Regions from separate parts of the Clostridium neonatale genome, predicted to be linked through region 1. Evidence: riboswitches for the same ligand, from Rfam matches in the RefSeq annotation. Region 1 holds a riboswitch; each other region holds the start of a gene.
What was found. Region 1 has a riboswitch for cobalamin ahead of CNEONATNEC86_RS04905 (ABC transporter substrate-binding protein). Riboswitches for the same ligand answer to the same signal wherever they lie in the genome.
Positions count from the first base shown of each region.

Region 2: linked by a shared signal. The riboswitch ahead of CNEONATNEC86_RS14235 (ABC transporter substrate-binding protein) and the one ahead of CNEONATNEC86_RS04905 (ABC transporter substrate-binding protein) in region 1 are both predicted to bind cobalamin.
Region 3: linked by a shared signal. The riboswitch ahead of CNEONATNEC86_RS11475 (energy-coupling factor ABC transporter permease) and the one ahead of CNEONATNEC86_RS04905 (ABC transporter substrate-binding protein) in region 1 are both predicted to bind cobalamin.

Region 1 is NZ_UICR01000001.1:1,077,500-1,088,878, forward strand. Features, by position in the region: gene CNEONATNEC86_RS04880 (hypothetical protein) at 73-246, shown strand; gene CNEONATNEC86_RS04885 (serine hydrolase domain-containing protein) at 429-1,475, opposite strand; gene CNEONATNEC86_RS04890 (GNAT family N-acetyltransferase) at 2,160-2,666, shown strand; gene CNEONATNEC86_RS04895 (OPT family oligopeptide transporter) at 3,040-4,962, shown strand; gene CNEONATNEC86_RS04900 (hypothetical protein) at 4,955-5,296, shown strand; cobalamin riboswitch at 5,497-5,703, shown strand; gene CNEONATNEC86_RS04905 (ABC transporter substrate-binding protein) at 5,739-6,683, shown strand; gene CNEONATNEC86_RS04910 (FecCD family ABC transporter permease) at 6,699-7,748, shown strand; gene CNEONATNEC86_RS04915 (ABC transporter ATP-binding protein) at 7,750-8,547, shown strand; gene CNEONATNEC86_RS04920 (M3 family oligoendopeptidase) at 8,952-10,631, opposite strand; gene CNEONATNEC86_RS04925 (sugar ABC transporter substrate-binding protein) at 10,941-11,379, shown strand, end outside.
Region 2 is NZ_UICR01000002.1:579,061-590,439, reverse strand. Features, by position in the region: gene allE ((S)-ureidoglycine aminohydrolase) at 1-761, shown strand, start outside; gene CNEONATNEC86_RS14275 (MerR family transcriptional regulator) at 988-1,431, opposite strand; gene CNEONATNEC86_RS14270 (cupin domain-containing protein) at 1,727-2,137, shown strand; gene CNEONATNEC86_RS14265 (carboxymuconolactone decarboxylase family protein) at 2,191-2,517, shown strand; gene CNEONATNEC86_RS14260 (DUF3737 family protein) at 2,635-3,474, shown strand; gene CNEONATNEC86_RS14255 (MalY/PatB family protein) at 3,506-4,663, shown strand; gene CNEONATNEC86_RS14250 (MATE family efflux transporter) at 4,707-6,032, shown strand; gene CNEONATNEC86_RS14245 (ABC transporter ATP-binding protein) at 6,427-7,182, opposite strand; gene CNEONATNEC86_RS14240 (FecCD family ABC transporter permease) at 7,182-8,249, opposite strand; gene CNEONATNEC86_RS14235 (ABC transporter substrate-binding protein) at 8,236-9,249, opposite strand; cobalamin riboswitch at 9,363-9,569, opposite strand; gene CNEONATNEC86_RS21325 (hypothetical protein) at 10,257-10,397, shown strand; gene CNEONATNEC86_RS14230 (YdcF family protein) at 10,710-11,379, shown strand, end outside.
Region 3 is NZ_UICR01000001.1:2,516,564-2,527,942, forward strand. Features, by position in the region: gene CNEONATNEC86_RS11440 (hypothetical protein) at 50-352, opposite strand; gene CNEONATNEC86_RS11445 (sodium:solute symporter family protein) at 420-1,904, opposite strand; gene CNEONATNEC86_RS11450 (L-lactate dehydrogenase) at 1,968-2,924, opposite strand; gene CNEONATNEC86_RS11455 (hypothetical protein) at 3,209-3,361, opposite strand; gene CNEONATNEC86_RS11460 (energy-coupling factor ABC transporter ATP-binding protein) at 3,420-4,274, opposite strand; gene cbiQ (cobalt ECF transporter T component CbiQ) at 4,271-5,047, opposite strand; gene CNEONATNEC86_RS11470 (energy-coupling factor ABC transporter substrate-binding protein) at 5,069-5,374, opposite strand; gene CNEONATNEC86_RS11475 (energy-coupling factor ABC transporter permease) at 5,367-6,074, opposite strand; cobalamin riboswitch at 6,267-6,519, opposite strand; gene CNEONATNEC86_RS11480 (redoxin family protein) at 6,637-7,917, opposite strand; gene CNEONATNEC86_RS11485 (MATE family efflux transporter) at 8,122-9,489, opposite strand; gene CNEONATNEC86_RS11490 (hypothetical protein) at 9,641-10,102, opposite strand; gene CNEONATNEC86_RS11495 (IS4 family transposase) at 11,215-11,379, opposite strand, start outside.

The DNA.
Region 1 (11,379 bases):
AAGTAAAAATGAAATTTATGAAATTTTATTATTATATAAAATAGTATTAAATTAAAGAAGGAAGTAATCAGTATGAATAAAATGAATGCAGAAATAGATATTAAAAATGAAAATGAAATTTTAAGAGTTTATGAACATAATTTACAAAATGCAAAAAGTGATTCAGAAAGAAGTAAGATAAATAGCTATATAGATAGAGCAAAAAAGGAAATAAGCAATCGTAAAGCAGCAGCAGGATTGAACTAGAAAAATGAATTATAGATATATAAATGATTATTTTTACAAGAATATTAACATATTATACTAAAGACTTTTTATTTGATTAAGTATACTATAATGTAAGATTTTTTAATAATTATAAAAAACTACTATTAATCTCTGATTGATAGTAGTTTTTTTGTTTTATATTATTTACATTAATATAAATCTTAATTTTTTATAAATGGAATAATATGGTTTTTTATAAGTTCCCATCTATCATTTGTTTGCGGAATTATTTCACATGAAATTGCTACTACCAAATCTTTTTCTGGTATACAACAAATCATATTACCTCCATCTCCTATAGCTGAATATGAAAAAACGTCATCTTTTTGAAGCCACCATAAATAGCCATATTTATAGGACATAAAATCATTTTCTCCTTCATGCATAGTCGTTGATTCTTTAATCCAATTTTTAGAGAGTATTTGTTTATCATTCCAAATACCGTTATTTAAATATAGGAGGCCCAATTTAGCCATATCCCTAGTTGTTAGGTTAAGTCCCCACCCACCTGTAGAATTACCATTAGGATCATGAGGCCATCCCTTTAATTTTTTGCCAAACAAATATTCATAGTCAAATTTATCTACTTTGTAATCTGAAATTGGTTTAATTCCGATTGGTTTAAATAGGTATTCATTTGCAAAATCTCGTGCACACTTTCCTGTAGAACGTGTAATTATAGCTGAAATTAGATGTGCTCCTGCTGTTGAATATTTAAACTTGCCAATCTCACCATCTTCTCCTAGGGAATCAAGAGTATATTTTACCCAATCGGCTTGAGTACATAGCTTGTCTAATGGTTCTTTCCAATCCTCAAATGGGTATGGAGTAGTCATGGTAAGAAGGTTATGGAGCGTAACTTTATTTTTTTGTTCATCATGTGATGAAAATGTGTATTCTGGAAAGAAATCAAGTACTCGTTCTTCAATACTTTTGATATATTTTTTATCTATAGCAATACCAATTAAGGCGTTTAAAATGCTTTTAGTTATAGATGCTACATGAAATTTATCATTAATTCTATATCCATTATAATATCTCTCCAGAACAATATTTCCTTTATGCACAATAATAATTCCATTTATATTGTTATATTGTGAACGTATAATAGGATCAAGCTTTAAAAGCGTTTCTTCATTTATATCTACCTTAGAAGGAGGTACACTTTGCCATTGAGCCGCAGTATAATTACAATTTGAATTTTTCATTTTATCAAATCCCTTTCTATTAATACAATAATTGTTCCGGAACATTGCAGAATGATAACATTCCACTACAATGAAGAATAATATGATTTAAAATTTTTTTCAATGAGTATTTAAAAAAATATGAAATATAAGAAAAATTAAAGAGATTTTAAAAAAATTTTAGATAAAGTATTCATATTTTAAATACTTTATTGCATTAAAGTTTATATCAGAATTTGTTATACAAAGAAGCTAAAGACGAAGTTGGCATGTATATAAATTATTTATCGGAAATTGTGATTTCATCTTTCAGTTTAATATAATAAATAATTATATTAATAGACAAATATAAAATATTCTAATTATCACAGATTATAATGCAAATATAACTTGAAATCGTACAGCTATAATATAGATAATATTTTAAATAGAATTTGAAAGCTTCATTATAAAATATTGATAATTAGTTATGTAATAAAAATCCTTTTAATAACTTTAAAAGGAAATTAAAGGCTAAAAATGGAAAATATAACTTGTATAGAAAAAGAGTAAAAAGTTGAGAGAAACATTTAAAAAATAAGCCAAACTCAAATAATAAACAATATAGATTTTTACTTATTGCCATATTGATAGTAATATGTATGTAAGGCCGGTCCAGTAATAATATATTCGTAAAGAGAATAGATAGATTAAGGAGTGTAACTAGTGGAAACGATTAGTATTCAGCTAAGTCAGGAAGTATATAAATCTGATGCAGAAAAAATGGCTTATTGGCTTAGCGATAAAGAAATAGCAAGTAACTTAAATGAAGGTGTAAATGCTAAAGAGAATCTAATTAATGTTATAAACAGAATAGATATGCCTATACTAACTCATTTATTTAATAATAATTGCAGTTTTTTTACTATTAAAGCCACATATGAAACAATCGGTTTTTTAAGATTAATCCCTAAAAATGGGGATATTGAAATAGTAATCGCAGTTGGAGAAAAGGAGTTATGGGGAAAAGGTATAGGTCACGATGCTGTAATTGAAGCCTTAAAAAAAGCGTTTTTTGATATGAGAACAAATAAGGTTATTGCAAAAATCAAAAAAACAAATGATAGATCAAGAAATTTATTTAAAGGAATAGGATTTATGGAAGCTAAAGAATTGGATAGAGAAATCGAATATCAAATAACTAAAGAAATGTTTTTCAAAATTGCTTCCTAGTTGTATTATTTATATTAATGAATCTTTTTAAATATTACGTCTAAAGATTAATAGAATTATTCAAGTATAGTAAATTATTAAATATATTATAATTTAAGATTGATGATTTTAAAGAACATTTTTTCTATAAATATGAACCCCACAAAAATCTAAATATAAGATTTTTGTGGGGTTCTTTAATTTCCATATTATTTATCATGCAAAATTTTTATACAATGTTTCTTTAAGCGTCATAAGGCTGAAAAGGTACTATTTTTTGATTGTGAAGATTTATATTTATTTTATAAAAAATAGAAGGTTAAATTATTTTAAATAATAAAATGGATATACTAAATATAATTGGATTAATAAAACAAAAGAAGGAGAATATTTTATGAACAACAAATTACCTAAAGAAGCTTATGGCGGAGTAGATGGAAAAGAATATGTTCCATATTTATCTGGAAAATCAAATAAAGGATCAAATTTAGCAGTAATGATAATAGGAATAATATTAGCAGCTCTATTTGCAGCATCTACTGCTTATTCAGGCATGAAATCTGGATTAACTGTTGCAGCAGGAATACCTGGTGCTATAATAGGTTCAATGTTTATAAAGGCATTTGCAAGCAGCAAAGGAGTTGCAGGAAAAAACATAATACAAGGAATGTCAAGTGGTGGAGAATCTATAGCAAGTGGTATGATTTTTGTGTTACCTGCAATCATATTAATAGGAAGGAATATTACTTTTTTAGAAGGAGTAAGCGTAGGGATTGGTGGAGCTTTATTTGGTATAGGCTGTCTATCATTAGTTTATAACTACTTAATAGTTGAAGAGCATGGAAAGCTTATGTATCCAGAATCAATGGCAATTTCTGAAACTCTTGTTGCATCAGAAGGTGGCGGAGATGCTATAAAATTTATGGGAATTGGTTTTGTAATAAGTGGTATTATAAATATTTTAACAGGATCATTTTTAAATGTAATTAATAATACTATTAATTTTATAGGAAGTAAGTTTTATAAGTGGAAGTTTTCTACTGAAGTAAATCCATTATTATTAGGTATAGGATTTATTGTAGGATTAGAAGTATCTTTATATATGTTTGCAGGTTCAGTTTTAGCTAACTTTGGTATTGCTCCATTGATAGGTTATTTCACTGATTTGGCAGATCGTAATATGCAGACATGGAATGATGCTACAATATTACTTCATCAAATGGATGTAAATGCAATATCATCAAGTTATGTTAAGTATATAGGAGCAGGAATGATGCTTTGTGGAGGTATAATAGGAGCTATTAAGCTTATACCTACTATATTTATTTCTTTGAAAGAAACATTCAAAGCAAAATCAGGAAGTGATAAAAACTCGGGAAAGAGTTCAGGTGAAATCATGGTACTTTTAGGAGGAATTATAATAGCATTTATAGCAGCATTTATAGTTTCTCAAAGTATTACAATGGCTATAATAGCCGTGATTGTTTCATTAATTTTATCCTTATTATTTGTAATTGTTGCTGGACGTTTAACTGGTACAATAGGAACATCAAATCTTCCTGTATCAGGTATGACAATAGCTTCATTAGTTATATTAACATTAGTATTTGTTATAATGGGATGGACTACTAAAGCTGATAATAAATCATTACTTTTATTTGCTGCATTTATGGTTGTAGCAATATCAGTAGCCGGTGGATATAGTCAATCCCAAAAAGTGACATATGTAATAGGTGGAAGTAAAAAAGAAATGCAAAATTCCTTTGCAATAGCAAGTATAATAGGTGTTATAGTTGTTACAGGAACAATAATGGTACTTTCAGGACAATTAGCGGTTACAGGAGTAAATGCACAATTTGCATTGCCTCAAGCCAATTTAATGTCTACATTAACTTCAGGTATAATGTCAGGTGATTTACCTTGGCCTATGATTATAGTAGGTGTTGTTATGGCATTATTTTTATTCTTATTGGATTTACCAATAATGACTATTGCTATAGGATTTTATTTACCTATATCAACAACTTCTATAATATTAGTAGGAGCCTTAATAAGGGTATTTGTTGAAAAAATGAGTAAAAGTGAAAAGGAAAAAGAAATTAGGGTATCAAATGGAATAAGTTTATCATCAGGGCTTGTTGCAGGTGGATCTATAATAGGATTGTTAGGAATTGTATTACAAGTAATTGGGATTATAACACCTAAAACTCCATTAGGATTTGCTGATAGTAATATGATGGCTATACTTTTATTAGTAATTTTAGTTGTAGCTACTACAATACCAATCATGTTATCTAAGGTGAACAACAATGAATAATGATGAAGTTTTAAACTTAAAATTTAAAATATGTGACTATATTAAATATGAAGTAGATAAAAACAGGCGAGTTACTGTACTTGAAAAGCAAGATCATAAAATACAGAAGTTTTTTAGAAGGTTAAGATTTAAAATTCCTATGTATAAAAAGATAATGTTAGATGAATATAGCAGTGAAGTATTTATGCAGATTGATGGGATCAAAACTGTTAAAGAAATAGGTGAGATTTTAGAAGGCAGATTTGGTGAAAAAATATATCCGCTTTATGAAAGATTATTTATTTTTCTAAATCATATATACATTAATTGTAAGTATATTGAAGAAGTAGAGTGAGAAATAGTTTATTGAAAACCGCACATTTTATAGTGATGTGTGTTTTTTGAAAAGAATATAAGAATTTAAAAATATATATTCTTTTAACGTGCTTTATTTTATAAGATACTGATAATACAGCAGCTATATGAATTTCATATTTATGTTTCAAAGTTAATAAAATTATTTATCCTTGAAATATATTAAAGAGGTATATATAATAAATTGCGTATTAGTATGGTGCTTCTATATTAACATAAGGTTTAGAAGTTAAAAGGGAATATGGTGAGATTCCATAGCAGCCCCCACTACTGTGAGAGAGGATGAAAGCCAAAATTATATTTACCATTGAGCATTAAGCTTGAGAAGGAATTTGGTAAGTAATATGATTCTTAAGTCAGGAAACCTGCCATAACTTAAATCGTGTTCTTCTTTGGGCGGGAGAAAACAAGAAGGAGATAAAATGAATAAACTATTAAAAAAAGTTTCGGTATTACTATTATTTGTTGTCATGTCTATAGGTTTAATGAGTTGTGGAAATAGCAATGTATCAGGTGGAAATAATGCAAAGGAATCAGCTCAATCAGAAAAGGTATCATATCCTGTTAAAATTAAAGATTCGTTTGGAAAAGAGCTAACACTTGAAAAAGAACCGAAGAAGATTATTTCTGTAGCTCCCAATATAACTGAAATTATATATAAACTTGGAGCAGAAGATAAATTAGTTGGAAGAACAGATTATTGTGATTATCCAGAGCAAGTAGAGAATGTAGAATCTATTGGAACGTTAAGAAAACCAGATATTGAAAAGATAATTGGATTAGAACCAGATTTAGTTATTGCTTCTACACATTTTGATGAAGAAAATACAGCTAAACTTGAAGCAGCAGGTATTAAAGTGATTGGTTTATATGAAGAAAATGATGTTACTGGTGTATATGGTATGATTGAGACATTAGGAACAGCATTAAATAAACAGCCAGAAGCAACTGAGACAGTAGAAGAAATGAAAGCTTCAATTGATAAAGTTACAAAAACTGTTTCTGAATTAGAAAAGCCGAGTGTATATTATGTTGTTGGATATGGAGAAAGTGGAGACTTCTCAGCACCAGAAAATACATTTGTAGGTCAGCTTATAAAATTAGCTGGTGGAAATAATATAGTACCAGAATCAGATAGCTGGTCATTTTCATTAGAATCATTATTAGAATCAGACCCAGATATTATAGTCGTAAGAGCAGGTGAAAAAGAAAACTTTATGTCTACAGAAGGATATAAAGAATTAACTGCTGTTAAAGAAGGTAGAGTATATGAAATTGACAATAATCTATTAGATCGTCAAGGCTACCGTAATTCAGAAGGATTATTAAAATTAGCTGAAATATTCCATCCAGAAGCATTTAAATAATAGGAGGATAATAGAGTGGAAGCAAAGAAAAAAAAGTATTGTTTTTATGTTATTATATTGAGTATTTTTTTGTTCCTATGTATATTAGCCTCTGCGTCTGTTGGATCATCATCTATTACAATTGGCGATAGTTTTAAAGTTATACTTTCTAAAATTCCAATTATAAATAATTTGATAGATACAGCAGATATAAAAGAAGTATATGAAGTTATTATTTGGAAGGTGCGCCTACCGAGGATATTGCAGGCTTCTCTTGTTGGAGGAGCCCTTGCAGTGGTGGGTTGCACCTTCCAAGCAATATTTAGAAATTCTCTAGCAGATCCTCATATACTTGGGATTTCATCAGGAGCATCCCTTGGAGCAACTTTGGCTATTTTATCAGGAATTACATTGAATTTTTTTGGTCTAGGAATAACTAGTATTTTTGCCTTTGTTGGTGCTATTTTATCAGTACTTTTAGTATATAAAATTGGTTGTTTAGGTGGACAATTTATGACTACAAATTTGTTATTAACAGGAACAGCTATAGGAACAATGCTGAGTGCATTAATATCTTTACTTATGATCTATAATAGGGAGCAATTAGAAAAAGTGTACTTATGGCAGCTTGGAAGTTTTAGTTCAGCTAATTGGAATAAGGTTATATTCTTAACGGTGATATCAGTAATTTGTGTTACTACTATATTTATGTTTGGCAGAGACTTAAATGTAATTTTGACTGGTGATGATATAGCAAGTAGCTTAGGAATAGATACAGTTAGATTAAAAAATATTTTGATATTAATATGTGCACTTTTAGTAGCATCCGGTGTATCTGTAAGTGGAACAATAGGATTTGTTGGATTGATAATTCCACATTGCATGAAATTACTTGTGGGATCAGATCATAGATTTTTAATTTTATTTTCTTATTTTGGTGGTGCTGGTTTTATGGTTATTTGTGATACTATTGCAAGAACAATAGCACAACCTACAGAAATACCAGTAGGGGTTATTACTGCAGTATTTGGAGCACCATATTTTATATATTTACTTTATCGTAATACAAAAAGTGGAAGGTTTTAAGATGTTGAAAATGAAAGATAAAACTTTATCAGTAAATAATTTATGCTGGAAGCCTGATAATGAAAATTATATATTAAATAATATTTCAGAAGATTTTCATGAAGGGGGATTTTATGGTATTCTGGGACCAAATGGATCAGGTAAGACTTCTTTTATACGTCATATTCTTAGATTTTTAGAGATAAAGGAAGGGAGTATTTGCTTAGATAATAGAAATATAAATAAATATTCTAGACAAGAAATAGCAACTAATATTTCTTTTGTACCTCAAAATGTTAATATGGATGTGAATTTTACAGTTTATGATATTATCTCTATGGGAAGGACTCCGTATCAAAAGAGATTCCAGGATTTATCTAAAAGAGATAGGGAGCTTATTGATCATGCTATGGAAGTCACTAATTGCACTTACTTAAAAGATAAAGTATTTTCCTATTTAAGTGGAGGAGAAGCACAAAGAGTATTAGTAGCAAGGGCAATAGCTCAAGATACAAAATACTTGATTTTAGATGAGCCAATTTCTCATCTCGATATTAGATATCAAGTTGAATTAATGGAGACATTAAAAAAATTAAACGAAGAAGAAAACAAGACAATTATTGCAATATTACATGATTTGAGTTTAAGTTCAGCTTATTGCAGAAAAATTGTTTTGATGAAAGATGGTTCTGTTTATGCAAATGGCTTTGTAGAAGATGTTTTAACAAAAGAAAACTTAAAGGCAGTATATGAAATGGATTTTGAAATTCATAAAGTTGAAAATAAAAAGCAGATGTTTTTTATGCCTGTTATATTATGATCTAAATTATAATTAGATTTAATAGTTTTTAGATAACACTTAATAATTAGCATTTTGAATAAATTTATTTTAATATGGAAAATGATTGATTAATAATAATTACTATTATATAATCATAATATGCTATAAAAGGAAGTGGTCAAAATAGGTAAAGAAGAAAATAAATTAAATAACATAAAAGAGAAAGTTGAAATTCAAGCACCTAAAAAGATCAAATATCAATGTTTACATTCAGAGGAACCAAGAGAATGTACTTGTGCGAGAAGTAAGGGCTTAGTTTTAATAAAATAAATAAAAGTATAGATAGACAGTGGAGTAAAACAAAATTGCCTATTTATACTTTTTTTATAGGATTTATTCTATAGAATAATTATAATTGATTCTATATTGGAATTATTTTAAATTTATTTATCTAGTTTTGACACTAAATCTTTCATGTATCCATCTTCAAAAGGACTCTTAAATCCTATATGATGAAGCATATTTTGGAAACTATCTTTTGCAGATTCTTTAGAAAAGGATAAATATTTATTCCATGCATCTTCATAATTTTCATCCATTTTAATTTTAAATTGTAAAGCACAAGTTTGAGCTATACAATAATCAATATAATAGAATGGATACATGTATATGTGCTTTTGAAGCTGCCATCTACGCCCTTCTCCTTGGAATTCATCATTTTCATATTTTAAATGAGGTTTATATTGTTTTTCTAAGTCTTTCCAAACTTGTCTTCTTTCTTCTTTAGTAAGTTCAGGCTTAGAATAAACTATTTCTTGGAATTCATCTACCATACAGCCATATGGAATGAAGGCTATAGCATCTTCTAAATGCATTTTTCTATAATCATCAGCACGATTGCCAAAGAATAATTCCATCCACTTTTCTGTAAAGAATTCCATAGACATTGAATGAGTTTCAGCTGTTTCCATTTTTATATTGTTATGTTCTCTAATTTCATCATTTCTTGTAATAAATCCTTGGAATGCATGGCCACATTCGTGAGTTATAACATCTATATCTCCACTTGTACCATTAAAGTTTGCAAAAATTATTGGGGCTTTATAAGTAAATAGCATTTCCATATAACCGCCACCAGCTTTATTAGGTCTGCCAAGTACGTCAAAAAGTTCATGATCTAACATGAAATTAAAGAATTCATTAGTTTCTTCAGATAATTCACTATACATTTTCTTTCCAGCTCTAAAAATATCATCAGCAGTTCCAATAGGTGTTGGATTTCCTTCTTTAAAATAAATTCCTTCATCAACAGAATCTAAGTTTTCTAATTCTAATCTCTTTCTTCTTTCATCATGTAATTTACTTGCAAAAGGAACTAAATATTTCTTGACTTGATTTCTAAACTTTCTTACTTCTTCTATTCCATAAGTAGTTCTTCCCATAATGTAATAAGCAAGTTCTACATAATCTTTATAGCCTAATTTCTTAGCTTGTTCAGTTCTGTTTTTGACCATTTTATCATAAATGTCATCTAACTTATCTTTGATTTTTGAAAGCTCTAGACTTCTAGCTTTAGTGGCTGATATTCTTATATTTCTATCTTTATTAGTCAAATATTTTCCTAAAAGAGAAAGATTTAATTTTTCACCTTCATAATCAATTTTAATTTCTGCTAGAAGCTTGTTATATTCAGAAATTAATGTATTTTCTTCTTGCTTTAGAGAAATGATACATTCATCAAAAGATTTTAAATCAAATTCTATATCTTTAAAGGCGATCTTTCCTATCTTCTCTTCCAAATAACATCTGAAATTAGTATTGAATAATTCTTTTTTATATTCAGTTTCGAAAGCTGTAACTCTAGGCCATATTGAATCATAATAATTTTGTTCATCTTCATAGAACTTATCAGTAACATTACCATCATATCTTAATTGTACTAAAATTCTTGTTGTAGCCATTTTTTCTATTAATTCATAATATTTTCTATGAACTGTAAATTGTTCTTCTCCAGAATTTGCCTCTTTAAATTTATTTAAAATATTTTTGCCTTCAGCTTCGAAGGATTCAATTGTGAATCTATCATAAGGTAGACTGCCTAACTTAAAATTACCTTTTTCCATGTTGGTTCCCTCCTAAATATTCTTTACTTCTATTTGATTATATGATTTTATTTCATATGATTCAATTAATTATATATATTACATGTTTCTGTCTGATAAAAAGGTTAAATCAAATTGAGAGATTCTTTAATTAGATAATTTTTTGATTTTATTATATAAAATTGATATACAATTGTCATACTACATTTTATTAAGTATTTCTATTATATACTTAAATAGAATATATTGTGATAAACTGGATTTAATAGAAAAAATGAGATAATATATAGTTGTATTGTAATGAGTTTTTAGAAAATAGTGGGGGGAGATATGATAAGGGAGTATAGAAGAACACTAATAGCTATTATTCTTATATTCATGTTTTTTATAGGCACAATAGGTATTTTTATTTATATTGATAGTGATGGCATATATTCTGCTGATGGAGTAGAAAATCAAAGAAGAATTGGTGCAACTTATATGACTATGAATAATACTTATTTTAAAGTCATAAATCAAGAAATACGTTATATAGTTGAAGAACAAGGTGATGTTTTAATAACAAGAGATCCAGCTTTAAATTTAGACAAACAAATTGAAGAAATATATGACTTTATAGATATGAAAGTGGATGCAATTTTTATAAATACAGTTGATTGGATAGGGATAAAGCCAGCTCTTGAAGATGCAAAAAAGGCAGGAATCATTATTATTGCAATAGATACAGATGTATATGATGAAAATTTAATAGATTGTACCATTTTGTCTG
Region 2 (11,379 bases), on a different contig from region 1:
GATATCCAAGTGATTTATTATCAACAAGAGCTGTAGTTAAGCCGGGGGTATATGCAGTAATACCAAAAGATGGTTTGGTAAATAACGTTATACCAAATATTAAGGAGTGTATAGTGAGCATAGTTGCATCACCTAAAATGGGAGCAAGCTTTGTTCAATATATAGTTGATGCCAATGTAAATGGAGGAACAACTATACCATTTGCTAAAGAAGATAAAATAGAAAGTTTTATATATTGTTTAAATGGAACATTAGATATAAAAATTGGAGAAGAAAAATATACGTTAATTGATGGAGGATATGCCTTTTCACCAGCTGGACTTGGAATATCATTTAAAAATGTAGGAAATGATAATGCAAAGTTTCTTCTATATAAGCAAATATATATTCCACTTGAAGGCATTGAAGCAGAAGTCTGTGTTGGAAATGTTAATGATATTGAATATAAAATTTATGATGAAATGGAAAATGTATATATAAAAGATTTACTTCCAACACATCTTGGCTATGATATGAATATGCATATACTTGCATTTGAACCAGGTGGATGTCATCCAATAGTTGAAACTCATGTACAAGAACATGGCGCTTATGTTTTAAGTGGTGAAGGTATGTATTTATTAGATGATAAGTGGATGGGAATAAAGAAAGAAGATTTCATATGGTTTGGCCCGTATGTTGCACAATGTGCTTATGGAGTTGGAAGAGAATTATTTTCTTATATATATTCAAAAGATTGCAATAGAGATGTAATTTTATAAATTTAATGAAGAAATAGAAAATTATTTAAATGAAAATAATTACTTAGAAGAAAAGGACTATTATATAATTCATAAGCCCGTTGTTGCAGGAAATCCAGCAAAGGTAGTTAGAGAAGATATTGCATGGGATAGAGAAATAACAGATAGTGATTAAATTGATAAATAAATTTATTGGAATTTGACTTCTTACTATATATGATTAATTAATAAATCTAGGAACACCAAGCTATTCTGGTGTTCCTTTTTCAGACACTTTATTTAGGAATTTCATAGCTAGTTCTTCACGTAAACCAGGAAGATTTGTAGTTCCTTTTTCTTTGGATATTCTGTAAAATTCGCATTTATAATTTATGCGATTTAAAGCATTTTGTAATAGAGTAATCTGTTTTTCGGTCTTTGCCTTTTGGTGCATAAACAGTTCATATCGTTTATCAATTGTGGAATCCCCTTCTTCGCACCATTCAAAAAAATTTTTAATATCCTTAAGTGGCATGCCTGTATTTTTTAAACATTCTATCATTTTTAAGCATTCAACATCTGTATCATCAAAGATACGTATATTTCCAGAAGTTCTGTTAACTAGAGGAAGAAGTCCCTCCTTGTCATAGTAGCGCAGAGTTGATATTGATATATTAAGCATTTCTGAAATTTCTCCAATGGAATAAGCCATAAAACACCTCCAAAAAAATTTTTAAAAAAGTATTGACCTAAAGTTAGGTTTAGGTATTAGTATAGAGTTATCATAATACATGAAAGCAGTATATGCAAGTTCAAAGTGTATTTGATCAAATAAGAGTATACAAAAAGATGAATTTGATAAGATGGCAAAGAACGCAAGAGAAACAATGGGGGGGTATTTATGTGTGATCCATGCCCATTATCACATGAAGATTGCGTGAAAATCTATGAAAAAGCATATAGATAAAAGAAATAAAATAATATAGATAAAAGAGGAGAAGAGAATAATGGATAGAAAAGAATTAGAAAAAGTATCAGATTTTTTACTTGGTGAAGAAAATACAGCATATGCAGAATATTTCATCGGTAAAAGTTATTTAAGCTCTTTAAATGATAAAGAAGTTGGAATATGCAATGTAACATTTGAACCAGGATGTAGAAATAATTGGCATATTCATCATGGTAGTGGTCAAATATTAATTTGTGTTGGTGGCCATGGATGGTATCAAGAAATGGGAAAAAAGCCACAACTTTTAAAAAGCGGAGATGTAGTATATATAGCACCAGAAATTAAACATTGGCATGGTGCAGTAGCAGATGAAGCTTTTGCACATTTAGCATTATCTGTTCCTAAAGAAGGTGCTTCCAATGAATGGTGTGAACCGGTAACAAATGAAGAATATGCAAAACTAAGATAATATTACAATGTCATAAGTATGAAAAATATTATTTATAGAGTGGAGGAATATATATGAAAAAGCAGACAGCAGGAAGAGATGCTCTTGGAACATTTGCACCCAAATTTGCAGAACTTAATGATGATGTTCTTTTTGGGGAAGTATGGTCAAGAGAGGATAAGTTATCACTTAGAGATCGAAGCGTGATTACAGTTACAGCATTAATGACAAAAGGTATTTTTGATAATTCTTTAAAATACCATATAATTAATGCAAAGAATAATGGAGTAACAGCCGAAGAAATGTATGAAATAATTACTCATCTGGCATTTTATGTGGGATGGCCAAATGCATGGGCAGCGTTTAGTTTGGCAAAAGAAGTTTACTCTGAAAATAACTGATTTACGATTTTAATAACCATCTGATCGGGTAATATGGTCAGATGGTATATTGATATATGGAAGAAATATAAATTAATGAATTTAAAAAAATAATAAAGATGAAAAGGAATTGACGTTATGAAATTAATAGAAAAAGGAACTTTTGAAGGAGAACGTTCACTATTTAAATCTTTTAATACAGAAATAAAGGACAGTGTATTTTTAGAAGGCGAATCTCCAATTAAAGAGAGTGAAAATATAAGAATATATAATTGTAAATTTTGGGGTAAGTATCCAATGTGGCATAATAAAGATGTAGAAGTTTATGACAGCTATTTTACAGAAGATAGTCGTGCAGCCATTTGGTATACAAGTGATATAATAATGAATAACTGCAAAGTTGATGCACCTAAGATTTTTAGAGATGCTCAAAATATTACAATTAATAAAACTATTATGAATACAGAGGAAACACTATGGGACTGTAAAAATGTTAAGATTAATGATTCTAAATTTAAAGGTAATTATTTATTATTACATAGTTCTAATGTTGAAGTTAATAATTTTAAATTAGATGGAAATTACTCATTTCAACACGTGAAAAAAGGTGTTTTTAGAGAGTGTGTAATCAACTCAAAAGATACTTTTTGGAATACAGAAGATATTACAGTATATGATTCTGTTTTGAATGGAGAATATTTAGGATGGTATTCTAAAAATCTAAGACTTATTAACTGCAAAATAAGTGGAACACAGCCATTGTGTTATGCAGAAAATTTAATATTAGAAAATTGTGAAATGGTTGATACAGATTTAAGCTTTGAATATTCAACAGTTCAAGCTGAAGTCATAAACACAGTTGAAAGTATTAAGAATCCATTTAGCGGGACCATAAAAGTAGAAGATGTTAAAGATATTATATTGGATGATCCCAATTTGGATTTTGAAAATATACAAATTATAAGAAAAGCAGTATGATATTATAATAATTTATAAGGAGGTAATCAATTTGAAGTATGATTTTAATACTATTATTAATAGAAGAAATACAAATAGTGTTAAGTGGGACACCTCACAGGAAAAAGATATTATACCAATGTGGATAGCTGATATGGATTTTAAAACAGCTGATCCAATTATCAATGCTTTAGAAAAAAGAGTGCAGCATGGAATCTTTGGATATACTAATATTCCAGATGACTATTATGAAGCTGAGGTTAGATGGTGGAATAGGAAACATAATTTTGAAATAAAAAAGGAATGGATTGAAGCTAGTACAGGTGTAATTCCATCACTTTCAGCAGTTGTACAAGCATTTACAGAACCAGGGGATAAAGTTCTAATTCATTCACCGGTCTATAATTATTTTAATACGTCCATAACGAATAATAGATGTACCATAGTATTAAATGAACTAAAGTACAATGGTGAGTTTTACGAAATTGATTTTGAGGACTTTGAAAAGAAGGCTTCAGATGAAAGAGTTAAAATTTTTATTTTATGCAATCCTCATAATCCTGGAGGAAGAGTATGGAGTAAAGATGAACTTCAACGATTAGGTGAAATATGTTTAAAACATAATGTTTTAGTATTAGTTGATGAAATTCATAGGGATTTGGTTTATAAAGAAAATAAACATATTCCATTTGCATCAATTAATGAAAAATTTTTAATGAATTCCATCACTTGTACGGCACCTAGTAAAACATTTAATATTGCTGGACTAAAAATATCAAATATTATAGTAGCTAATGAGGAGTATAGAAAAAAAGTAAATAGATCACTAAATATAAATGAGGCAATAGAGCCTAATATTTTTGGAATTGAGGCATTAATTGCTGCTTATAATGAAGGAGAAGAATGGTTAGAACAATTATTGGATTATTTAAAAGGAAATCTAGATTATTTACTTTCGTTTATTAATGAAAGGCTTCCAAAATTAAAGGTTGTGGTACCTCAGGCTACGTATTTAATATGGATTGATTGTAAAAGTCTTGGTATGAGTTCAAAAGAGATCAGTAAAAAAATACTTGAACAAGGTGACCTAAGAATCAATGATGGACAAACATATGGTGAAGCAGGAGAAGGATTTATTAGAATAAACATAGCATGTTCTAGATCATTACTTAGAGAAGGATTAGAAAGGTTAGAAAAAGTTTTGAAATGAAAAAATTATGAGATAGATTCTTATATTAGTTAGAGGTATTTTTATGTTTTCAAACAAGGCACTTAGAAAATTGATTATTCCAATATTTTTGGATCAAATCCTGATTATAGTTGTTGGAATAGTTTCCACTATGATGTTATCTTATACTGGTGAAGCGGCAGTTTCAGGTGTTTCTCTGGTGGATATGATAAATATGTTAATAATTTATTTGCTGGCTGCACTTACTACAGGAGGAGCTGTAGTTGTTTCACAATATATTGGAAACAAAGATAGAGATAATGCGTGTAATGCTGCCAGTCAGTTAATTGGAATATCATCACTTATTTCTGTTGGAATTGTAATTTTTGTAGCTGTTTTTCATAAACCAATGCTAAGTATTCTATTTGGGAATATTGAAGCTGATGTTATGACATCTGCTATAACTTATTTTGTTATTTCTGGATTGTCATATCCGTTTTTATCTATTTATGATTGCGGTGCTGCTTTATTCCGTTCCATGGGAAATTCCAGCACGCCAATGATTGTTTCTATTATTATGAATCTAATTAATTTGGTTGGAAATGCAATTGGAATCTTTGTATTACATGCAGGTGTCGCAGGTGTTGCAACTGCATCAATCATTGCTCGTGCAGTTGCAGCAGCCATTATGCTGTATATGTGTTTCAATAAGAAAAATGAAGTATTCATTTCTTTCTCTAAGATTTTTTCTTGGAACGGTGAAATGATTCGAAGAATCCTAAATATAGCCATTCCCAATGGCATAGAAAACGGAATTTTTCAACTGGGGAAGGTTCTTTTAATTAGTATTGTTTCAATGTTTGGTACAGCTCAGATTGCTGCAAACGGAATTACAAACAGCTTAGTTATGATTGCAATTACGTGTGCAAATGCAATAAACTTAGCTATAGTTACTGTAGTAGGTCAATGTGTTGGTGCAGGTGACTATTTACAGGCTACTAATTATACAAAGAAACTTATGAAGAGTGCTTATATTGGAACTATATTAAGCAGTTTAGGCCAGATTCTGCTTCTTAAGTGGATTTTAAATTTTTATTCTTTACCTATAGAAGTCCGTCATCTGACTTATATACTTGTTATGATTCATAATTGTTGTGCAATCTTTCTGTGGCCAGCTTCATTTACTCTTGCCAATGCGCTGCGTGCGGCAGGGGATGTACGATTTACTATGGTTATATCAATAAGTTCATTGTTTATATTCAGAATATCCTTTGCTTATATTCTAGGTGTTATTTTTCAAATGGGAGTTATTGGCGTATGGATTGCTATGGGGATTGACTGGATGTTTCGTGCCATTATATACATTATCAGGTTTAAGCGTGGTACGTGGAAGAACTTTCAGGTAATTTGATTGAATTTTAAAAGATTAATTTATTAAGTTTATACCAGAGAAAATTTTATTTATGGAAGAAATATATTTACAACATAAAATAGTTGCTTTTAAGTAATTATAGTACAAAGGTAGCGTATTATTTTAAAACAGTAGAAGAAAATCTTATCTGCCTAATTTAGGAAGATAAGATTTTCTTAGTATGCTTATTATGGGAATACATTATTTTTCAGATAATTCCGCCTAACTTCGTGGGGCCTTATTGTACCCCAAAATTTGTGAAAGATTAAATTCTTTGAAAAAGAATTAACTAATGCAAATAGAAAATTAATGTTATATTATTTATAATATACGTAAAAAGTTTCATAAAATTCTGTTATGAAGTAGTTGAAAATAAGACGTGGAAAATATATTCCTATATTAAATAGGAGATATGAACTATATCTTTATCTACTATAAGCTTTGCATCTACTTCATAGACATTTTTTATAAGCTGTGGTGTAAGAATTTCTTTTGGAGTGCCATACTGAACTATTTTTCCGTCTTTTAAAACATATATTTTATCACAATACATAGTAGCAATATTTAAATCATGAATGGCAGCAATCACTTCTATATTTAAGCTTTTAACTATTCTCATAAGCTGCAACTGATATTTTATATCTAAATGATTTGTAGGTTCATCTAATATTAAGCATTTAGGCTGCTGGGCTAAAGCTCTTGCAAGTATTACTCTTTGCTGCTCTCCACCAGATAAGCTCTGAAAGTTTCTATCTTTAAAGTTCATCATATCAACTTTTTTTAAAGCATCATTTACGATATCATAATCTTCTTTATTATCTCTTTCCATAAATTTTTTATGAGGTGAGCGTCCCATGAGAACTATCTCTTTAACAGTAAAATCAAAGTTATAGTTATTATGCTGTGACAGCACAGCTAATTTTTTTGAACTTTCTTTTACAGATATATTTTTTATATCAGCATAATCAAATTTTACTATGCCATTACTTGGCTTTAATACTCTATATATACATTTTAAAAGAGTAGATTTTCCACTTCCATTAGGCCCTATTATGCCTACAACTTCTTTATTATCAACTTCTATATTTATGTCTTTTAATATATTGTTGTCCTCTAAAACTACATTAACATTTTCTGTTTTTATATTCATTATTTATTACCACCAAAACCATAATTCTTTTTAATCATAAGCCATACAAATAATGGTGCTCCGATTATTGATATAACTATTCCAATAGGAATTTCAGTTCCTTTTATTATTACTCTTGAAAACACATCTGCCCATATTAAGATTATAGATCCTAAAAGAGCTGCTATTGGTATTATCTTTCTATGATCAGTTCCCAAAATTATTCTTACTAGATGTGGAACAATAAGCCCCACAAATCCTATCATACCAGAAGCATAAACCAATATGCCAATCATAAGAGAGGTTATTACTAGATATATGATTCTATAGCTATGTAAATCTGTGCCTAAAGTAATTGATACCTCATCACCTAATAACATTAAATTTAATGTTCTATATTGAGTTATAAAAAATATTGTTCCTAAAATAATAATTGGAAGTATGATGATTATTTCATCCCATTTTGCTCCAGCAAGGCTACCCATTAACCAAAAAGTTATAGTCTTTAATTTTTGTGAATCATCAGATATATATACTAAAAAGCTTGAAAAGGAGCTGCATACTGAACTTAGTGCCATACCTGCCAAAAGAAGTTTTATAGAATTACTTCGTCCTCCAATATTTGATATCACTAAAACTAAAATAGATATTGTAAAGGCGCCAATAAAGCCCATAAATCCAATTGAGTTACTTCCAAAGATACTCCCAAATCCAAGAATTACTGAAAGGGTGGCACCAAGAGATGCTCCTGATGATACACCTAGTATATAAGGATCAGCAAGAGGATTTTTTACTATCGCTTGCATAACTATTCCAGCTACAGACAGTCCAGCGCCTACAGAAATAGCAAGCACTATTCTTGGCATTCTTATAAGCCAGACCACATCAGAAATAGGACCAGTTCCACTATATGAAGAACCAATACCAAACAATTTATATAATATAACTTCATAAACTTCTTTCATACTTATATCAACAGATCCTATGGTAACAGAAAGACATATTGATAAAAAAAGTATGATTAAAAGTAGAATAGAAGTTCCTAAATATATAGGAACATCTTTGAAAAGTTTTTTATTCATTTCCATATAATCCATTAGCAAAAGTGTTTATACCATCTATGGTTCTTATACCGCTGGAATACATATCACCTAATGGTATTGCATAAACTCTTTTATTTTTTACTGCTGAAAGACTTGAAAAAGCAGGGTTATTAAGTATTTTGTTTACTTCATCTATAGGAACATTTTCATCTCCTCTGTCCATATAAGAAACAAAAATACAATCAGGATTTAAATTTATTAAGTCTTCAGCACCTATATTTCCGCCTTCAGGATTTAAAAGTTCTGCCTTTAATTTTGTTACCATATCTCCAGCTAAAGTTTTAGCTCCATAAGTATAGATATCATCATCAAAATATTCTATTACCATAGCTGTTTGTTTTTCTTTATTTGCAACTTTTGAAGTAACTTCTTCAACTTTTGAAGTAATATTATCTACTAAAGCCTTAGCCTTATCTTCAACATTGAAGATTTTACCTATATTTAATATGTCTGTAATTTCATTTTGAATGGTTCTTTCTTCAGATATTCCACTATTTAATGAGATATAAGTGTTTGTTCCATTGTTAATCCAGTAGTCAACATCACCTAATCTTTTGTCATCAAATAAAGAATACCATCCTAATATAAAATCAGGTTTTTCCATTACTATAGTTTCTTTATCAGGAGTAAATTCTGCTAAATAACTTACTTTACTGAAACTATCCTTATATTCATCTTTTACGTCATGGTCAAGACCTGCAGCAGCAACCATTTTATCTTCAAGTCCTAATGCAAGCATTGTTTCAATAGAATTTTGATAAATAGCTACGACTTTTTCAGGTGCCTTATTAAAAGTTATTTCAATAGGCTCCTTTGCATAGTTATATGTTGTTATAGTTACAGGATAGTGTGAATCAGTATTTAGCTCAGATTGTGAGATTGAAGAATTGTTTTGTATGTTTTTATTGTTTAGACCACAAGAAACAAGACCTAATAAAATGATCATGCTTAATAGAATTGTTATTAATTTTTTTTGTTTTTTCATGTTGTCTCCTTTTATCATTTGATATTTATTTGTTTCAATATAAAGATAGAAGGATACTCTTAGTCATCATTTGATATTTAATTTTTATTAATATCACTCTTTTACCGAAGAGTATCGATATTATAATAATGGCAAGTCTCCTGACTTATAGATCAGTACACTGATTCTCCTTCTCAAACATGGTTATGTTCAATGGTGTATTTTGAATCAGCATTCCCTAATTACAGTAGCGGCACTGTGTAGGAATTTCACCTAACTTCCTTTTTAATAAAAATATCAATTTTTGTTTGATAATTTTAACCAATATTATTTTTATATCAATATATTAAATAACTAGTTAAGTATATATAAAAATATTATTTGTGTCTATAAAAACATAGCTCTTTTATAAAAAAGGATTAGATAAAGTAATAAATTAAGATTTGGTTGCAGATGAGCTCACAGATACAAAGAAGATGAATCTACGTATGTATTATATAGATAATAAATACTGTAGTTAACATTTTAAAATCATAAAAAGAAACATATCTATAAAGATAAAATTTTACAATTGTTAGAAGAAATAAAGTTATAAATATTAGAACATATATGCTTAAATTCTTAAGAATTTGCTTATTTATTGAGCCTTTTCATGGTGTGGAGTAGAAAAAATAAAAAAAATCATTTCTAGAGAAATAGTAATGAACAGAATAAAAATCAGCTATATTTTTCGCGGATTTTTATTCTGAGAAATTAATAAACTAGAATATAATATTTATATATATTATATGCGAATTAAGAGTTAAAATATAAATAAGAATGGTTATTTTAACTCCATATAGGCGAAATTGTGGAGAAAAAATAATTGATTCACATATTATATGAAAAAATATAGGAATTTTTTTTATGGTTAATTTATTACTGTTTTGTTTTATACAACAATATAAAATTGATTGTGTAAAAAATTGGTATAGATATTACGCTTAAAGTATTATAAAAAAATTAAAATATAACAAAAGGAGAATAATATGAGTAGAATAGATGAACTTCAGTCTTTGATAAGATTTTATGAAGAACAGCTTGGAGAAGATGAAGGAGATTTATATGAAGAGTATGAATCTGAACTTGTAGCTGCTATAGATGAATTGAATAGATTAACTAAAAATTAAGAATAGAAATAAATCTTATTATAATACATTACGATCTTCAGAAAAGAAGGTTGCAGATCATGTTTTATTAAATGTATATTCTGTTTCAACAATATCTTTAGCTAAAAATGTTAGTTTAATCATATGGGGATATATTGATTCAGTAAGTATATCAACAGGAGAAATGAAGAAAGGATATATTCTTATTTATATAGATAGAGATAATGATGGCAATGGAATATTAAAAGAAGCAGAAAGAAATCATTTGGCTGGTGTAGAAATGTGATAGAATTCAATGTAAATTATTATATATACAAGAAGGGAGATAAATACATGAGCCTACAAGTTGTAGCAGAAAAGATCAATATATTAGCAGATTTTTGTGGAAAAAGGGATGTACAAGAATTAACTAGAGAAGAATTAATAAAGAAATATAATATAGAACATGCTGATTCATTAATATTATTTGGTGGAAGCATACTAGAAGGCTGTAAAGTAGCTGGAAAAGCTATGTTAAATGGCGTAGCTAAAAAGCTTATGATTGTTGGAGGAGAAGGTCATACTACTGAAAGTTTAAGAAAAAAAGTAAAAGAAGAATGCCCGGAAATTGAGACAGAAAATAAGATGGAAGCAGATATAATGGGTCAGTATATGAATTCAAAATATAATATAAAAGATTATTATATAGAAAGGGAATCTACTAATTGTGGTAATAATGTAACATATGCATTGCGTTTGTTGAATGAGAAAAATATTGAGGCTAAAAATATCATTATTATTCAAGATGCAACTATGCAGCATAGAATGGAAGCAGGATTTAGAAAGTATGATTCCAATATTAATATAATAAACTATGCTTCATATAAGACTAAAGTTATAGTTAAAGAAGATAAGTTGACATTTGAGAAAAATAATATATTAGGAATGTGGGATATTGAAAGATATATTTCACTGCTTATGGGTGAAATACCACGATTGAATGATAATGAAAGTGGATATGGAC
Region 3 (11,379 bases), 1.4 Mb from region 1:
AAAGATACGAGTAATAATATAATTATTATATTACTACTCGTATCTTTAATTATTTTAATTTAGACTTAATACCTTCATATACGTAGTCAAGATAATCTATTTCAAATCCAGATTCTTTTATTTTGTTCATTCTATCTTCTGCTATTTTTATAGTTTCTTTAGCTTCTTTAATATCTTTATCTTTTATACATCTATTTGTATAATCTAATAAGTAATCTATTTTTAACACATCTTCTGCTAAATCTTCTCTGTCATTATTTACAAGATTCACAAGAATAGAATAAACTTTAGGCGAAGTAGTGTCTTTACTATCTTTAAGAATATCTGTATTTCTACTATTTTTCTTTGCCATTTCTTTAAACACCTCGTTTCTTTTGAATTATATCATAAAAACAAGATTTTAGTATATCTAACCTAAATTAATCATATATTTTCCTTAGATTTGATACTTTTTCTTTAAATACACAATTAGAAATAACAAATACTCCACCACATATTATAAGCATTATATATGCAATATCATTACATATTACACTTAAAACAGGTATATCCGAGAACTGAGTTTTTATAGGAAAAATAAGCCATGCACCTATAACAATTATCCCTGAAAATATTGTATAAAAAGCAGATTTTCTTGAAACATTTTCTCTAAACCATATTCCACCTAAGACTACTATTGAACATGGAATTGATAAAGATAATGCTACTTTTATAGTGGCTAATATCTGGCCTTGCCCCATAGAAATAATATATGTTACAAAACCTATTCCTAAAATTATTAATTTATTAGCTATAAGAGAATTTTTGTTTATACTGTCTTTTAATTTTGTTTTACATAAGATATCTTGGCTAACTGTAGTTGAACATCCAATTAGCATACTGCATGCAGTTGACATATCAGCAGCCCAAAGTCCTGCTAAAGTAATTCCAGCTATTAATGGATTAAGAGATAAAATAATCACAGGAAGAGCTCTTGTTGCAGGCTCTAAGTCTGGATATATTGCTTTTGCACATATTCCAAGAAGTGCACATAAAAAACCAAGTGGTACCATTATAATAGCTGCAATTATAAAACCTTTTTTAGCATCTTTATCACTTTTTGAAGTTAACCCAATTTGAACAACCCCTTGAAGTGATGTGCAATTAGCAACCATAGTTATTATAAGTGCTACTATACTAAATATTACGATACCTGAATGCCCTTCAATAGGATTAAAGAAATTTTGTGCACTTGATGCATTCATATTTATAGCTGCATTAAGTCCTGTCATTCCTATTTCTGCATTCTTAGTAAACAAAATAATTCCTGTTGTTGTTAATATTCCAAAATAGATTAAAGAAATATTGAAAATATTGCTTATACTTGCTGAGCCCATCCCTCCAACAAATGATATTATCATAAACATTATAAAGCTAAAGAATGTTCCATTTTGTGAATCAAAAATATTTGGAAGAAGGCTTGCAAGTATTGCTCCTCCAGCCTTATATTGTAATGATATGATTGCGCACTGCATAATAACTTGTGCTACTATAACTATAAATATAGCTTTTTTATCATATATATCATTAAGCATTTTTGCAATTGTGTTATATCCTGTCTTTCTAAACTTGTTAATTATGAAGAAAGCTGCCATTACAGCTCCAGATGCCCATGCAATATTGTACCATCCAGCGCTCATTCCATCACTAACAGCATTTTCGGCAATACCAATAGTTGATGCTCCTCCAATAGCTAGTCCAGCTACTGTAACTGCTGTAATGAATGCATTATTTTTTCCTTTATAAAGAAGAAATGCTTCCCCATCTTTCTTTTGCTTTCTTGAAACTACTATACTAATCACCATTAATATTGCTATATAAACTAAAACTACAATCAATGGTATTAAAGCTTTTGAATTATCCATATTTACTCCTTCTTATCCTACATAAATAAAAACCTTTTATTTATTTCCTACAAATTTTTAATACTATTTTATATGTTTTGCTTTTTCTATATATTCTTTAATTATTGCACATGAATTACTGAACTTTTCTTGTTCATCATCTGTAAGATTAATTTCAACAATTTCTTCGATTCCATCTTTAGTCATAACAACTGGAACACTTGCAAATACATCAGTTTGTCCATATTGTCCTTCTAATAATGTAGTTGCTGGAAGTATTTTTCTTTCATTGTGTAAAATTGTTTTTACTATTTCAGTTAAGCCAACACCTATGCCAAATTCAGTACATCCTTTTCCTTCGATGATTTCATAAGCTGCCAAAGCTGCTCTCTTAGCTATATCATCTAAATTAAGTTTACCAAATGTATCTGGCTTTTCTTTCATTAAATCTAATAATGGTTTACCACCTAAGTATACATGTGACCAAGGAACCATTTGTGAATCGCCATGTTCACCCATTGAATAAGCTTGTATTGATTTTGGATCAATTCCTGTTTCCTTTGAAAGTATTCTTCTAAGTCTTGATGAATCTAATGTTGTTCCAGTTCCAAACACCTTATTTTTAGGAAAGTTTGTTTTTTCATATATATAGTGTGTTACTACATCAACCGGATTAGATATTACTACAAATATACCATCAAACCCTGAATTTAATATTGGATCTATAATTGTATCTACTTCTTTAAGTGTACCTTCTAAAAAATCAAGTCTGCTTTTATTAGGTGCTGGAGGCACTCCAAGACTTACTACTACAATATCTGCATCAGAGCAGTCTTCAAATGTACCTTTTCTACTTTCAACGTAATGTTGAAGATATGAAATTGTATCACTTAAATCTACTGCTTCTGCATTTGCTTTCACTTCATTTTTATCTATGAATATGATTTCATCACATACACCTTGAAGTGCTAAAGAAAATGCACAATGTGATCCTACATTACCTGTACCAATAATCGCTACTTTTCTTGTTTTTATCGACATATAATTCATCCCTTCTTCATAATTATTAAATATATTAATAATTATATTTTATTTTTAACACTCTTTCAATAAAATAGTATATTTTTTTTCATTCTTTTATTTCGCTACTAAAAAGAACTTATTAATTGTCATAATTAAGATGTTTTCAAAAATAGCATTAAGAGGCAGCGCTAAATTCATAATTAATTTTAAAATAAAAATATAGATCTAAATCAAATGTATTTGATATAACTCTATATTTTTTTATACTGCAAGATAGGTACCAATAATCATGATTATTAGGCCTAGAAAAAATTCATAGTGAATTCTCCTCTAAAAACTATTACTGAAATAAGTGCTCCCACAAACGGTGCTATAGCATAGTATGCACTTGTTTTGGCTGCACCTAGTTCTTTCTGAGCTTTTACATAATAATGAGAAAGGTGCCATTGTTCCATACAAAACAGCAGCTAAAATGGCATATGTTACTGCATTTCTTTGCTTTAAATGCATATTTTATCCCTTCTTGCTTTCAAAACTTTCTTCTATATATTTTTCTAAAATTTCAATAGTTTTAGGTACTTTTAAATTTTCATTTAAAATTCCTTTACGCAAAAGATTTTTATATAATTTTATTGTATATGGTACTAATAAATTTGCTTTATCTAATGTTTCATCATCTAAAAATATTTCTTCCGGTTTTCCTTCTTTTACTATGTCTCCATCCATAAACACAAAAATTCTATCAGCCCATTTTAATGCTTGATTTACATCATGAGTTGATAAAATAACTGTCTTACCTTTTTCAGTTAGTTCATCAATAAGATTATTCACAACATTTGTATATTTCGGATCTAAGGCAGATGTTGGCTCATCTAATATTATGACCTCTGGATCCATAACAAGAATATCTGCAATAGAAACTCTCTTTTTTTGTCCTCCACTTAAAAAATGTGTTGGTTTATTTACAAAAGGTTCAATTTCCAGCTCCTTTATAACTTCATTAACTTTTCTTTCAACTACCTTTTCATCTATTCCCAAATTTAAAATTCCAAACGAGATCTCTTCATAAACGCTTGCTGAAAATAGCTGATTGTCTGGATCTTGAAAAACTATCTGGACTTTACTTCTCAAATCTAATAATCCTTTTCTTGTATATTCTATTTGCTTATCTTCATAATAAATATTCCCATTCGTAGGTCTAAGTACACCATTTAAGCATAAAAACATGGTAGATTTACCTGAACCATTTCCGCCTATAAACGCTATTTTCTCGCCTTTTTTTATATTAAAATCTATTTTTTTTAGTGCTTTTGTTCCATCTTCATACACATAACTTAAATTTGCAACCTTTAAAATACTATTACTCATATAGACCTCCAACAAATAATTGCTATAATTATTAATGCTACTTCAAAAATTATTGATAAAATAATTTCTTTTCTTTCTGCCTTTACATATCTTTTTAAAACATTTATTCGCCCGTCATAACATCTTGATTCCATTGAATCATATAACATTGAAGATTTTTTTAATGCACGAATAAACATTACTGCACATAAACTGCTTGCAGATTTTAATGATGTTTTGAAATTTCTATTACCTAATCTACATTTTTGCGAAGTATAAATAGAATTTGATATATCTAATAATACAAAAATGAATCTATAAATTAATAGTAATAATTCAATAATTAGCTCTGGGCAATGTATTGTTTTAAGCACATATAACAAATCAATCACTGGAGTTGATAAAGATAAGAAATATAAGCATGACACTGCTGCAAGTGAAACTAAAATTAAATTACAACCATAATAAAAAGATGCTGTCGTTATAGATATGTATTTTCCAAATAGTGCAATTGAAATTGAAGATAGTGGTTCATCAGAGATGTTAACAATTATAGCTATAGTGCTTAAAATTAGAAATCCTAGTGGAATAATCATTAATTTCAAATAATATTTTAAAGAAGTCTTACCAATAAATACGGTAAGACTTCCCATACATAAAAGGATTAATAATGAAATGAGAGGTAAACGTGCTATTACACATATAAATAGTGTACTTACTGCAACAAATGATTTCAAGCATGGACTTTTATATCGTAATTTGGACGAATATGCAAGTTTATCTATCATTATCATCTTTCATTTCCCCTTTAAAAGTTATTTTGATTTTTCTTTTCTATTTCTTCCTCTTTCCATTAATGTACCAAGTCCGAACCCAAAGATTCCTGCACCAATAGCTGCTTGAAGGCAGAATAATAAAGATTCTGTTTCCCCACCTGGTGGCTCATAAATAGGTGAAAACCAAGGCTTGTATTCATCAACTTCAAGTATACTGCTTATTGCGTTTGACGCTTCATCATCTGACCCACCAAATTCTGAATCTTTTATAAATGCTAGTGGAACTACTGCAATAATTACACAAAGAAGAATTAAAATTATACATGTCTTAACTTTACTACTCATTTATAACTCCTCCTTTTAAAAATCCTATTTCAGTAAGCTCTTGCTTTGCATATGATTCAAGAATCATAACTACAACAGCAGTCAATATACCTTCGATTATAGCAAGTGGAACTTGTGTAATTGCAAAAATTCCAAGGAATTTTACAACTGATGCTCCTACTCCTCCTACTTGTGATGGATAGGCTAGTCCAAGTTGGAAAGATGTTACACAATATGTGAATAAATCACCTAAACATGCCCCTAAAAATACTCCAACCATTCTGTTTATTTTTAATTTTTCACATAATTTATAAATTCCGTATGAAAGAAATGGCCCAGCAATTGCCATAGAAAATGTATTTGCACCTAGAGTTGTTAGTCCTCCATGTGCAAGTAAAATTGCCTGAAATAGTAATACTATAATTCCTATAATACTCATGGCACTTGGTCCAAAAAGCATTGCGCCAAGTCCTGTTCCAGTTGGATGTGAACTACTTCCTGTAACTGATGGAATCTTTAATGCAGAAAGTACGAATGCATACGCCCCTACCATAGCTAAAATAAGTAGTGTTTTTCTATGTTCTGCTGCCGTCTTCTTAATTGAAATAAATCCATAGATTAAAAATGGAATACATAAAACACCCCATACTATACAATATTTAGCAGGCAGATATCCTTCCATAATATGCATTGCATTTACACCTTTATTAAATCCGAACATAATTAAAAGAGTAAGTCCAATTACAGTTAATCTTTTTTGTTTATTTGACATATTTATCCTCCTTATTTAAGTAATAAAAAAGTCCTTTTATAGTTTATTCTAAATGAATAAACTATAAAAAGACGTGACAAAACTACCTCCAAATTAATGGAAATAAATTTTAGACACTTTGCCATCGTCCGTAACATAGTGTAATAGCCTATTAAAAAGGCAGGTCTTCTGACTTAGGTATCTTAGCAGTACTCCATCTTCCCATATACTAAAAATATACAGTGATTTTATAATTATTTCAGAATATAATAAAAATCAGATTACATTTTAGAAATAATTATGGCTTCTACTCCTCCATTACAGCGGCGGGACCGTATGGGACTTTCACCCATTTCCCTATTCTCTTGGCCTGCAATTAATAATTGCACCAAGCACCTTTTTAATATTAAATTATCATTGTAAAGTGTAACATTATAGGATTTATATGTCAACTTATATATTGTAAATATGATACACATTTTACTGAAATTTAATTTATTTATATTATTTTATGGTTATTAATAATATAATATTACTTATTTTCTTGTGTCTGCTTTATAATACTTTCCATTTGATCTTTACTTAATGCTCCACTTACATATCCATATACCTTCCCATATTCATTTATCATAAATGTGGTTGGAAGTGACATTATATTATATTTTGAGAAAACTTCTCCACTTTCATCAAAAACTACTGGAAACGTATATCCTTCATCTTTTAAAAACTGCTTTACTCCATTCATATCTTTTTCTCTTCCACCAGGATTTGAAACAGCAATAATTACAATATCATCATTATTTAAATTGTGTTCATTGTATAACTCCTCTATATGAGGCATCTCAACTTTACATGGACCACACCAAGTCGCAAAAAAATTTAAAAATACTGTTTTGCCCTTATAATCTGATAAGGTATGAGTATTTCCATATTGATCAGTAAGTGAAAAATCAACTGCCTCCATAAGATCTTTATTATTACTACCATTATGCTCATTCTTACTTTCATCACTATAATCATTTTGTGCTTTATTTTCATCTTCTATCTTTTTATCTTTTGTTTCTTCATTAATGTATGAATTATTGCTATTTAAATATTTAGTTATATTATTTATACCTCCAGTAAAGGTCATAAGTCCCATTATAACCATTATGACTCCTCCAACTTTTATGGTATATTGAACAATTTTTTTATTCTTCTTTATAAAATTAAGTGCTTGTGTTGTAAATATTCCCAAAATTAAAAATGGTATTATAAATCCCAATGCATAAACTAAAACAAGCATATTTCCAAGTATTGTAGTTTTTGCACTAGAGGCAAGCAATAATATTGAAGATAATGCGGGTCCAACACACGGTGTCCATGCAAAGCTAAATGTAAATCCCATAATGTATGCTACAGATGGATTCATATTATTAAAATTAATTTTAGCTTTAATTTTAAATTCCCTATTTAAAAATCCAAAATTAAATAACCCTAATTGAAATAAACCAAGAAAAATTATTATTATACCTGAAATTCTACTAATAATCACTTTATAACTATTAAGTATCCTTCCAAGAGTTGTAAAGGATAATCCTAGTATAAAAAATACAGTTGAAATTCCAAGTACAAAAAATACTGTATTTAAAAATACCTCTCTTCTTTCATAAGTAATAATTCCATCACCACTTACTTTTTTTGAATTTCCCGCAAGATAACTTATATATATTGGAATAAGTGGTAATATGCACGGTGATAAAAATGAAAGTATTCCTTGAAAAAATACAAATATAAAACTTATATTTTTGCTATTTATTAGTGTATCAAACATTAATAAGCTCCCTTCTTAAAAATACAAATTAAACTTAATATAAAACCATTATACTAAAATTAGTATATATAATTATGTGATTTTATTACACTTTTTTAGTCAGCTCATCAAAAATTTTATACTTTACCTATACAAAAAAAGCCAGAAGAGAAAAAATCTACTCTGGGCCTCAATTACTAATCTACAAAACCTTTTCCATAAAATTTAATTCTCTTTAATTTCTTTATACAATTTCTTTAATTTATAAAGAACACTAAATATACTTAATAATAAAATTCCCTTAAATATACTTGAAATTGCTATGCTCCACCATATTCCATCAATACCTAAAAAATTAGGTTTGCTAAGTACATAAGCCATTGGAATTCTAATTCCAGTAAATATTATGCTTATTATAGATGGTATATATGTTCTTCCAATTCCTTTGAAAATACCACAAACAATAATTTCTATACACATAAATAATTGTGAATATCCAAGTATTCTTAAATAGTCTGAACCTTTTTGTATTGCATCTGGTTCATTTATAAATATAGAAAATATTTGTCTATTAAACACCACCAAAATAACAGTAGTAAAAATCCCCCAAACTAATGCTGTTATTATTCCAGATTTACATCCTTTATTGATCCTATCATATTTTCTTGCGCCATAATTTTGACCTACAAATGTTGATAATGCGACTGCCAACCCATCTGCACTCATCCATGATATTGATTCTATTTGAGATCCTACCTTTTGTGCTGCAACTGCTACTGGTCCAAAACTTGCAACTATTACTCCCATTGCCATAGAAAATAAAGTAAATAGACCACTTTGTACCGCTACTGGTAACCCCAGTTTATACAAAACATTATAGTATTTAAAGTCCATATTTCTAAATAACTTAATATTAAAAAGATGATCTTTATTTCTTATTATCATAAATATAAAACATATTGATACTATAATTTGAGCAGCTACAGTTGCTAAGGCCGCACCAATAACTCCTAATGCAGGTATAGGACCAGCACCAAATATTAATAATGGATCTAATATTATATTAGCCATTAAACCTATGGTATTGATTTTAAATGGTGATTTACTATTACCAAGTCCATTAAATATAGATGTAAAAACTGGATTTATGAAATAAAATACCATTCCAATTGCCACAATAATTAAATATTGCCTTGACATTAAAATAACATCATTATTTCCTAAATTAAAAAGATATATTAATTGTCTATTAAATATTAATAGAAATACTGAATATATTAAAGCTAAAATTAAATTTATCTCAATTGCTGCTTTAATATACGATTTAGCTCTTTTAGTATCTTTATTTCCTACTGCTTGTGCAACTTTTATTTCTCCACCAACCTTCGAAATCATTATAAAAGCCATTGCAAGCCATGGATAAAACCCTGCAGTCCCAACTGCTGCAACTGCATTGCTTCCTTCTTTCCCCACCCATATCATATCTATCATATTATAGGCCATTTGTATAAAAGATGTTCCCATTATAGGTAATGCAAGCTTCACTAGCTTTTCTGTAATATTCCCCTCTGTTAAATCTATTCTTTTGTCCATTTTATCTCCTATGTTTAAATTATTTATTTTTCCATACCATTTAAATTATAAGGATAATAATTTTATTTTCAATAAAAATATTACTTAATAGTTGTATAATTAATTTATGTATTATAGCAGGATATGGTTACCCTGCTTATTCATAAACTTATTAGTTATAATATTTGTTTCTTACATTTATTGTAAAACCATAATCTATAATTACCGGACGTCCATTTATGGTTCCCCAACTGCTTTTTTTTCCAAAATCTCCAAGGATTAAATTATAATCTTTTTTTATTTTTTGAAGCTCATCTATATTAAATAATTCTCTTTTATTTGAAACATTAAAGTAATCCCATACGTATGAGATATCATTTATCTTATCTGCTTTTTCCATTATTAAAAATTTAAAATCATTAGAAACTTGTATTACTCTTGCAAATAAATTTGAATAATCATGTAGTGATATTGTATATTCTGCTTTATTTTGTGCTATGCCTGCCCTATTTTTCGCTACCTTCACTACATACCCATTACCTAAATCATACACTTTTCTGCAAGATCCTGATCCAATATACTTATAATATCCTCGCCTTATATTAGTAATAATCTGATTGGATATACTTTTCATTTTAAAGCACCCGCTTTACAATAATATATTAATAATCTCCGTAAATACTCTACATAGTATATTATTCTATTTATAATAAATTGGTTCTAAAAATTATTATTTTTATTCAATCAATAAATAAAAGACGTACTAGGTTTAGAGAGAAATAACCGAAATAAAGCTCTTATGTGTGGCTCGCTTGCTACAAAAAATGAGCTAAGAATTCAAACATGCAGACTTGTATCCACAACTGTTTGCTCCAATCTAAAATTGGACAAACAATTGTGGAACAAGTCTACACGTAAGAATTCTAAAGCTCATTTTTTGAATGCAAGACACCGCCAACATAAGAGCTTTATTTCTTTGTTTCATCTAAATTTACAGTATCAACATTATTGCTATAAATATATTTTTAAATTAAAGAAGAGTTATTTATACACATTAAAGATTTAAAAAGTTAATATTTTATCATTTCTCAAAAGGTATAATTTTATAAATATAAGTTCTTACGAATTTGCTTATTTATTGGGGTATACGAGACTTTTCTAAGTAGTTCCATAAATTGGTGAAATTGATTTAAAACTATATTTTAGATATGGAATATTCCTGAAAATATAAATTATAATTAAAATGGGCATTGTATCTATGATTTTAGAGTAAAACAAAGAAATTCAATATATGAATAGGCGTAGTATTGTATTAAGAAATTTAAGCTTTTAACTTCTTAGAGATAGGCTGTTCCAAAACAATTTGTCCAATACTTGCTGTTGGAGCAAATTGTTTTGGGCACAGCCTATCTCTTTAGAAGTTTGGTACTCTATAAGTGTAGATACAAATCATAAATATATGATTTAACATCTGCACTTATTTTAATTTATAATAAAGGGAGTAATTTGGTATGACGACTTTAGAATTGGGTTTTAACATCCGTAGCTAAAACTGTCAGCCATCCCTTATTATAAAGATTCGATTAAGCAGGTTGAAACCGTACGGCCAATGTCGTCAACTTAAGTAATTTGTAAATATAAATCACAATTATTTTTAGATGATATATTTAAATTTCTTCTAAAAAATGGTACACTAAATAAATCCACTGGTTAAAGTGAATTTTGAAATATGCAATTATTTGTAATTTAAATGCATGATTTTTTATTGTGATGATGCTTTTTCCTTGGATGTTTGTTTTTTCGCTCACGAGAACGATTGGGACGTATTTGTGAGCGAATTTTTTTAGATTTTTCTAATATTATTTCTAAAATTTTTCTTGTTAATTTAGCATTAACTAATAAATTAATAAT